Regions from separate parts of the Propionispora hippei DSM 15287 genome, predicted to be linked through region 3. Evidence: riboswitches for the same ligand, from Rfam matches in the RefSeq annotation. Region 3 holds a riboswitch; each other region holds the start of a gene.
The links. Region 3 has a riboswitch for fluoride ahead of F3H20_RS17650 (MutS-related protein). Riboswitches for the same ligand answer to the same signal wherever they lie in the genome.

Region 1: another riboswitch for fluoride. It lies ahead of F3H20_RS09545 (MFS transporter); the one in region 3 lies ahead of F3H20_RS17650 (MutS-related protein).
Region 2: another riboswitch for fluoride. It lies ahead of F3H20_RS18615 (cation:proton antiporter); the one in region 3 lies ahead of F3H20_RS17650 (MutS-related protein).

Annotation. Positions count from the first base shown of each region.
Region 1 is NZ_FQZD01000013.1:108,959-112,105, reverse strand. It holds gene F3H20_RS09555 (fibronectin type III domain-containing protein) at 1-285, shown strand, start outside; gene F3H20_RS09550 (hypothetical protein) at 426-932, shown strand; fluoride riboswitch at 1,662-1,735, shown strand; gene F3H20_RS09545 (MFS transporter) at 1,974-3,137, shown strand.
Region 2 is NZ_FQZD01000055.1:10,881-14,027, reverse strand. It holds gene eno (phosphopyruvate hydratase) at 1-993, shown strand, start outside; fluoride riboswitch at 1,028-1,092, shown strand; gene F3H20_RS18615 (cation:proton antiporter) at 1,289-2,464, shown strand; gene F3H20_RS18610 (universal stress protein) at 2,466-2,891, shown strand.
Region 3 is NZ_FQZD01000047.1:7,492-10,638, forward strand. It holds gene F3H20_RS17650 (MutS-related protein) at 1-1,402, opposite strand, end outside; fluoride riboswitch at 1,552-1,613, opposite strand; gene F3H20_RS17655 (SagB/ThcOx family dehydrogenase) at 1,872-2,630, shown strand; gene F3H20_RS17660 (class I SAM-dependent methyltransferase) at 2,651-3,147, opposite strand, start outside.

The DNA.
Region 1 (3,147 bases), on a different contig from region 3:
GTAAATGGGGATGGTGAAGGTGTAATTTCTAATGAGGCTTCGGCTACCCCGCAGGCGACACCTGTAGAAGAGGGCCAGGGCTTGCTTCGGGTTACGATGATTGATTCCAGTGAACGGGAGTATAAGTTGCCTATGAGAGATATTAACGGGTTTATAGGCTGGCTGAATTCGCATAGTAACAGTGATACTCTTAGCTATCAGCTTACTACAGCATTTAGCAGCAAGGAGTATTTGCTGTTTGACAAGATCATTAGCTTTGAAGTGATTCCATTACCGGCAGAGTAACATTAATACCTCCATTCTGGGTTGAGCGCCAGGGTGGAGGTGTTTTTTCTATTAGCATGATGGCTTCTGCTGCCAGGTTTTTTCCTGTGCATAATTGATTAAAGATTAGTAAAACTAGTAAAGCCGAAGGAGGTGAGAAAATGGATATAAGTTATATCTACATGATCTTTGCGTTCCTGGTCGGGGGTACATATCTTTTATTAATACCTAAAGAACAATATAAACGTTATCTCCTTTATGGGCTTGTCTTAGGAAGTATTGTGGATGTTATTCTGGTGGTGATACTTACTTATACTGGGCTTATAGAGTACAAAAATATGGGTCCATTTAATATTTTTGGAATTTTTTCTGCCTGGACGCCAGTCTCATGGGGAATTACGTTTGGCATTTTCTTTTATTTTATGCCGAAACGCAAATTCTTTTTGTTAGCATATGTACCGTCATTTGCTGCATTAGGTCAGATCATAGGAATTGTATTCCAGAACTACGGATTGATTGAATATAAAGGTAAGTTTTTACTCTTTTTTATTTTTTTAGTTTGGTATTCAATCGCGGCATGGGCGTATCAAAGAGAATTACAGTTTTACCTATTGAGACCAGCTATTCAAAAAAAGTTGCACCATGAAGATTCTGATGATGACACGTAGACATTGTACGGTGGTCAGGCTAATGCCTCTATGCTGGTTTATCTTTCAGGATGGAGGGATTTTTGTTTGTGGCTATAATTCTGATTGCTGCATAAACTAACTTATCAGAACATTATTGAGAAGGTGGTGCGGCTGGTGCTTACTTTAGTTTATCTTATGATATTTTGCGGCATTATGACGATCGGGATATTATCCTATAAATTTTTTAAGTTGCCGTGAAAATACCTCTAACTCCGGTTAGAGGTATTTTATTTTAGACTTTAGTCAGTTGAGTGAGTGAAACAACAACCACCAGGTCAGGTGCAAATAAAGATTATATAAAGCCAGCGTCTTAAGGAAGGCGAAAAAGAATGGCATGTAAGACAGGAACGGGAAAACCAACGTTATGAACAGGCGTTAGGGAGATGCAGTAGCTGCAGACTTCTTAGACCGGAGCCAAGTTTTATGGAAAGAAAGATTGAGGCTTTCACAATAGGAGTAATCCTAGGGTCTATACTTGGGGCTATTATTAGTATCTGTTTCTCTTATGGACAACAAGCCGTCAGATACTTATCAATGGATGATGGTACATAATGATAGCGATCTAATCATGGCCGCGGCTATTTTTTTGTGGTTAACGATTTAAGCTGTTGCTAGAGTTTGTGCAGGAGTGGGTACAGGATGTGTTCAGCAGGAATACGCATAAGGAAGCTTCTCCCGGTTGTGCTGAACTGATACAACTGCTATACTGATCATAAAAGGGATGAAGTTCCCCTGCGGAATAATCCGGAATGCTGAAATCAGCTGATGACTTCTACTGTTGTAGGAATTGTCGGCTGTTTTTTTATTTTCCTTTTTAAGTGTCTAATTGAAAAGATGCTTGCCATGAATTTTTGCAGCATAGTGCTTCTTTCAATAAGCAGATGTGTTAGGGATAAAAAGGAGCTGAAAAACGGAGTGCTTTCCGGATTTGAATTTGTCCCCAAGCATGATAAGAATTGTTGTTCCCCACAGCTAAGCCGGCAAATCAGTGACAACAGAATAACGAGAGGAGTGGCGAATGTGTTCGAACAAGAGTTGGATAAATCCAAAGCGCTAAAGTTTGTTTTGCTGATGGGAATTGTTAGCTTGTTTGCCGACATGACTCACGAAGGTGCCCGCAGCATTACAGGGCCTTTCCTGAACAGCCTGGGAGCCAGCGCAGCAAATGTTGGCATCATTGCCGGTTTAGGAGAATTTGTCGGGTATGGCGTTCGGCTTTTTTCTGGCAAATTGAGTGATAAGACAGGGCAATACTGGCTGATTACCATATGGGGCTATATCATCAATCTGGTGGCAGTACCACTGCTTGCTTTGGCTGATAACTGGATGGCTGCAGCCATATTAATGGTTTTGGAACGAATGGGGCGGGCCATTCGCAATCCTGCGCGTGATGTCATGCTTTCCAACGTAGCAAAGCATATTGGCCGCGGTTGGGCTTTTGGCATGCACGAAGCACTGGATCAAATTGGTGCGATGACCGGTCCACTGCTCGTTGCAGGCATTATGTACTTACGGGGTGATTACCGGGTGAGCTTTGCCTGGCTGGCGCTTCCGATGGTACTTTGCTTGCTGACGCTGACCTATGCCCGGATTACCTATCCCAAGCCCTATGTAGTCTTGGAACAGAAGGGTGAAGCTTCTTCAAAGCTATCCGCTAAGTTCTGGCTCTATCTCGCCGCCACTTCGCTGGTTGCTGTTGGTTATACTGATTTTCCTTTGGTTGCATATCATTTCGGCGTGACCTCTTCTGTGCCGGCTGTGGGCATTCCTATTTTTTATTCGGTGTCAATGGGGGTAGCCGCCCTGTCGGCCTTAATTTTCGGACGCTATTTCGACCGGAAGGGGTTGAGCGTTCTTGCTTTTGCAACAGTATTGTCGGCTTTCTTTGCTCCTTGCGTATTTGGTGTCAATATTTATTTGGCCTTTGCCGGCATGGTTTTCTGGGGAATTGGCATGGGAGCCCATGAGTCCATCATGCGTGCCGCCATAGCGGAAATGGTACCGATAGATCGACGCGGCTTTGCTTACGGCCTTTTCAATAGCATTTATGGTTTTGCCTGGTTTTTAGGCAGTGCGGGCATGGGGTATTTGTACGACCTGTCGGTGGGGATGCTGATTGCTTTTTCCGTTGCCGTTCAGCTAGTGTCTGTGCCTTTGTTTATTATCGTGGGGAAAATGCGCTAACCGTTGGTTA
Region 2 (3,147 bases), on a different contig from region 3:
GAGCTGGATGGTACACCGACTAAGGCCAATTTAGGCGCCAACGCCATTCTGGGCGTTTCCATGGCGGCTGCCCGGGCCGCAGCGATAGAACGGGGCTTGCCACTCTATGCCTATCTGGGCGGCAGCGAGGCGGTGCGGCTGCCGGTGCCGATGATGAATATTTTAAACGGCGGCAAGCATGCCGACAACAGTGTGGATTTTCAGGAGTTTATGGTTATGCCGGTCGGCGCGCCTACCTTTGCCAAAGCCCTGCAATATGGTGTGGAAACCTTTCACGCGCTCAAAAAGCTTTTGGGACAACAGGGTTATGCCACCAGCGTGGGTGATGAGGGCGGCTTTGCACCTAACCTGAAGAGCAATGAGGAGGCCTGCGAGTTGATTATCGAGGCCATCCGGTCAGCCGGCTATGTGCCGGGTGTGGATATTGCTCTGGCACTTGACCCGGCAGCCAGTTCGTTTTATGAAAATGGTCAGTATCATTTAACAAAATCAGGGCAGGGAGTAAAGAGCAGCAGTGAAATGACGGCGCTGTACAAGGAATGGGCCAAGAAATATTACCTGGTTTCTCTGGAAGACGGATTAGCGGAAAATGACTGGGACGGCTTCCGGGAGCATACGGCAGCCCTCGGTCAGGCGTTGCAGATTGTAGGCGACGATATTTTTGTCACCAATACCAAATTCATTGCCCGCGGCATTAAGGAGAAGACCACCAATGCGGTGCTTATTAAGCTAAATCAGATCGGTACGGTGAGCGAGACGGTGGAGGCCATAAAAATGTGCCGCCAGGCCGACTGGAATTATGTTGTTTCCCACCGTTCCGGCGAGACCGAAGATGCGTTCCTGGCCGATTTTGCCGTGGCCATGGGCGGCGGCCAGATCAAGACCGGTTCGGCTTGCCGCAGCGAACGCATTGCCAAATATAACCGCCTGTTGGAGATTGAGGCCGAGCTGGGCGGAAAAGCTGTCTTCGGCAATCCTTTTGCCGCCCAATGACAGGCTGGCCGGTTGGGTTTTCAGGCAGTACGGCGTAAAAACCGGCGATGGAGTTCGCCATAACCCCGCAGTGAACGCGGTAATAACTCCTACCTTCCCTAGGGTGTGTTGGCAAATGGTTCGGAGTGCTTTGAAGCGTGCTTTTTTGACATCCATCGTTAAAATTTTTAGAAGTAAGGGCCATTCTTCTTGCGAAGATTGTCTTTTCACAAAAATTATTCGACATGGAACATTCCGCTAATTTAAAACACACCCCGGGAGTATTAGTCAAGGACTAACAAGGAGGTAGCTGTCAATGGAACAGAACTTTGCTATTGCCGCGCAGTGGGTGCTGCTGGCCCTTATTGCCACCGTCCTGTCTATCCGGCTGGGCATTTCGGTGGCGCTGATGGAGATTGCCGTGGGTGTGATTGGCGGCAACGCCGTGCATTTGGAGATTACACCGTGGGTTACATTTTTAGCCGGCTTTGGTGCTGTGGTATTAACCTTTCTCGCCGGGGCTGAGATTGATCCCGACAGCCTCAAAGGCAACCTGAAAGAAAGTCTGGTGATTGGCTTTTTGTCGTTTCTGCTGCCCTTTCTGGGCGGTATGTGGTTTGCCGAGTATGTGTTCGGCTGGGATGGTAATGCCGCTAAAATTGCCGGCATTGCGCTGTCAACCACCTCGGTGGCCGTCGTATATGCCGTCATGGTAGAAAGCGGGCTGTCGGCCAGTCGACTAGGGCAAGGCATTCTGGCGGCCTGCTTTGTCACTGATTTGGGGACGGTGCTGGCCTTAGGACTGCTCTTTACCGGATTTTCGCTAAAGGTTGTCTGGTTTACGGCGGTTATGATTGTAGCCGTAGTGGTTATTACCCCGCTGTCTGCCAGGGTATTCAAATGGTATGGCGGACGAGTCAGCGAGCCGGAAATCAAGTTTATTTTTCTGGTACTCTTGGCTTTGGCCTACCTGGCGGTGATCAGCGGCAGCGAAGCGGTACTGCCGGCCTATATTATCGGCATGGCCATGGCCCGCTTTTTCAAGCATTACAAGCCAACGTTGACGAAGATGCGGGCTATTGTGTTTGCCGTTTTTACGCCGTTTTATTTCATTAAAGCGGGAGTACTGGTATCGGTGGGCGCTTTGTATACGATGTCCGGGACCATCCTGGTTTTCCTGCTGATCAAGATGGCGACTAAATTTATCGGCGTACTGCCGGCGACTAACTGGTTTCACTATACACCGCGCACCGGTATTTACACTACCTTGCTAATGAGCACCGGCCTGACCTTTGGCACCATTTCGTCCCTGTACGGACTAACTAACCATTATATTAATGAGGGACAGTACAGTGTACTGGTGGCAACCGTCATTTTGAGTGCTGTGGTGCCGACGATGATCGCCCAAAAGTGGTTTTTCCCGACAGATGAGACCAGCGAATCGCCGGCAGTGATAAAAAACATGGTTATCAGGGAGAGGGAGGCCGATTGACATGGATCTGAAAAAAATAGTTGTGGCCTATGACGGCTCAGCCGGCAGCCACAAGGCGTTAGTCTGGGCGGTAGGCCTGGCTGCCAGGTTTGAGGGGGCGACGATGGTCGTAGTCAGCGTGGTTAAGCCCCCTGAATTTAGCTCCAGCATTGACGAAGTGGATGAATGGTACGCCGATGGGGAGAAACAGTACCGGCCGCTGCTGGAGCAGGCTGTGGTTTATGGTGAGGAACAGGGGATTTTTCTACAGACGGAAATCCTAAAGGGCCATCCGGCAGAGAGCCTGATGCGCTACGCTGTTGATCGCAGGGCCGATTTGATTGTCATGGGTACCCGGGGCATGGGCGGATTTAAAAGTCTGATTATCGGCAGTGTGGTGCAAAAGGTGGTTACCTATGCTAAAGTGCCGGTTGTTGTGGTAAAATAAAGATAGCATATCAAAAAATGTTAACGAAGTATGGTACAAAAAGCGCTGTTAGGGTTGTTTCGGATAATTAAGCACTCTCTGAGGCTAATGAAAAAATTACAAAAATACGGCCCGGTAGCTGGCTGGCCCGGGCCGTATTGGCTGCCGTGGTGGCAGCCGGCGACCAGGCTGCAAAGGATCATACACGCTGCTATACCGGTTTAGGTGGTTGTAGGCAGCAGGGCTATAAAAAGTTGATTGGTATCAAGTTGAAGGA
Region 3 (3,147 bases):
CTACGGTACTCACCATACTCACGGTTTGCTCGCTTAACGCGGCCAATTCATCGATGAAGGTTACACAAACACACAACAAATCCAGTTCCATGATTCGCTGCATAATCTTCCTGCCCAACAGCACGGCGTCGTTCAACGTGGTGGAGGTAAAGATTTCATTCATAATAATGATGCTGTTTGCCGTAGCCCGGTCAAGAATATCATGAATTCTTACCAAATCATCCTGCAGTTTGCTGCGCAGATTGTTGATGTCTTCTTCTTTTTCAAAATGCGTAAACAACCTGTCGCACAAAAAGAGTTTTGCTTGCCGCCCCGGAACAGGACAGCCCAACCCAGCCAGATAATGCAGTTGGCCAAACGTACGGGCAAAGGTTGTCTTGCCGCCTTGGTTCGGACCGGTTACCACAATAATCCGTTCACGGCCCTGTAAGTGAAAATCATTACACACAACGGCTGCCTTCCGGCCAACCAGTTGAGCGGCCAGAGCCAGATCAAACCCGTCGTAATTGTAAATTTCCTTACAGGTAGCGGAAAGCTGTGGATAGCAAAACCGCAGGCCCGCCTGCTTTAGCTGATCAGTATGTTCCAGGTAAGCCATATAAAATTGTACTTCCCGGTCAAACATAACCAATGTCTCATCGGGAAATCGGCTATATTTTTCGCAAAAAGCGTCGAGCCTGGCAAAGCTGTCGGGATTCAATTGGGCTACGCAATCCAATATTTGCGCTTCAATATGGTTCATGCCCACCCCGCTGGCAAACTTCGCTTTATAATCCTGTACCGCTCCCTGCTTAAACTTGGCAAAGGTTTCTTCCACATCAACACTGTAATCCGCCTCTGCTTCATAGTGGCGAACTTTGATGGCACCATCCTTGATGAGCAGGCAATATCTTATGGCAGTTAATTCGGCCTTAAGCTCCCGGGTCTCCGTTACAAGCGCCCTAAACTCTTCGGCGCGGGCATAGGCCGCAACATATTCGCGAAAAGCTAAAAAGCCGCGGGAGCGTAACCCGGCAGCGTTCAAGTCCTCTGCCAAACGGGTAACGGCTGCGCAATACCGGTCTACTGCCTCGAGAAACCAACCCGCTTTATGGTAATGATAATAGAGCTTTTCGACGGAGCCAAGATACCCGCGGATAGCCCGCATATTGTCCGCGAACGAACGGATAGCGGCCAATAGAGTTTGATTGCCAAGCTCCTGCATGACTTCCTGGCGATACCGGACGGCTTCCTCATCAGGCAGAGCAATATAAAAAAACGGTTTTAAATCATATTCCTGCTTGCCGGCCGTGATGGCCTCCACAATCTGGTCCAGATTCAAATCCCGGAAAAAAGCCGGTTCTTCCCTGATTTCCCTTCGCAAATGCCCGGCATGTTCCGCAAACAGTATACTAAAGCTCATAAAAACACCTCCCTGTTTAAACCCCTGTTTCTTACCGGCAGACACGGTAACCCATCAACAGCAAAGTACCAAGCCGCTATTCTTCATTCCCCACGCTTGACGACCACATCATCGGCGCCTATAAAAAAAAATGACTCCTGCAGGCTTTTTAGCCTGCAGGAGTCATTAGCGCTTACGCGCTTTTACGGCGAACTCCATCACCGGAAAATGCAGTTTATATTCTATATACTAACAAGCCCTGCTTCCTCTGTCAATTCCTCCGGCTCCAGCTGCACTATTTTCCAGCAGAGCCGTTCTCTCCGGGCAAAAGGGCCGGACGTCATACAAGACTGGCTAAAGCACAGCGCAACCACCATATATAGTGTATATAAAAAAATATATAACAACATATCGTTAATCAAGCAGGATTTACCAGTTCCTATGCGGAAAATACATCAACTATAAATACAGCTAAGGGAGTTGGCGTCAAGTGGATAAATTTGATCAACACAGAAGCTTTTTAAAATCGAACTTTGCCGAATTCAAGAAAATAACAACCGATGCAAAGAAGGGTCTGCCCCAGCCGGTAAAGGTAAAGCCTTACGAACTGCAGGCCGAATTGATTGATCTCCCGGCAGTAAGCGAAAGTACCCTGACAAGTAAAAATATCTTTACTTGCATAAAAGAACGAAGAAGTACCAGACTTTACGGTGATTGTCCGCTCAGCCTCGACGAATTATCCTATCTTCTATGGGCGACCCAGGGCATCACCGGCACGAACAAAGCCGGCCTTACACTAAGAACAGTTCCCTGCAGCGGTGCGACCCATTCCTTTGAAAGCTACCTGTTGATTAGAAATGTGGCAAATATCCAAAAAGGAGTATACCGCTACCTCCCGATAGAGCATAAGCTCTTATTTATGTTTGAACTGGATAAGCTGGAAAACAAAATAGACGAGATTACCCTGGACCAGCCATTTGTCCCTAACTTTGCCAATAAAGCAGCGGTGTTATTTCTTTGGAGTACAACGCCCTACCGGTCGGAGTGGAAATATGATATTACCGCCCACAAAAAAATCCTGATAGATATCGGACATGTCTGCCAAAACCTGTATTTAGCCAGTGAATCCATCGCCGCCGGAACCTGTGCCATCGGAATATACGATCAAGCGCTGGTCGACCGGTTACTGGGTCTGGATGGGAACGACGAATTTGTCATCTATCTCGCGGCGGTAGGGAAGAAACCATAACGCCTTATTTATAGGTAAGCTTACACAAATTGCAAATGAGCAATTTTGTTATTAAAATACCGTCTGCCAGCCGGAATCAAGGCCAGCCAGCCAAACCAGCCCCAACGGTTCCGGTGATAATCAAAGTAATTCCATTCTTCCAGAAACCTGATATTTTCGTGCAAAGCTTCCACCATTTTCCCACTGGCTACGCCCCATTGAAAGGAAGCATTCGTTTTACTGACACTGTCATGGCGCCGGCTGTTCTTTACCAATAGGGGCGATAAGATTTCAAACAGCATTTCCGCTTGGGGAAACTCGCTGGCCAGTCTGGCAAGCAACTCTTTTATTTCCGGCTCGGTAAAATACATAAGCACACCTTCGGCAATAATTAATACCGGCCTATCGTCCCGCTGGATTGCCTGCGGCCAAGCCGGATCAAATATGGACTTTTCCAGCATCCGGTACCGGTCGGTTTCGGAAAAAAACTGGCGGCGCAGCCGGATAGGCTCGGCCAGATCCAGATCATACCAGTGAA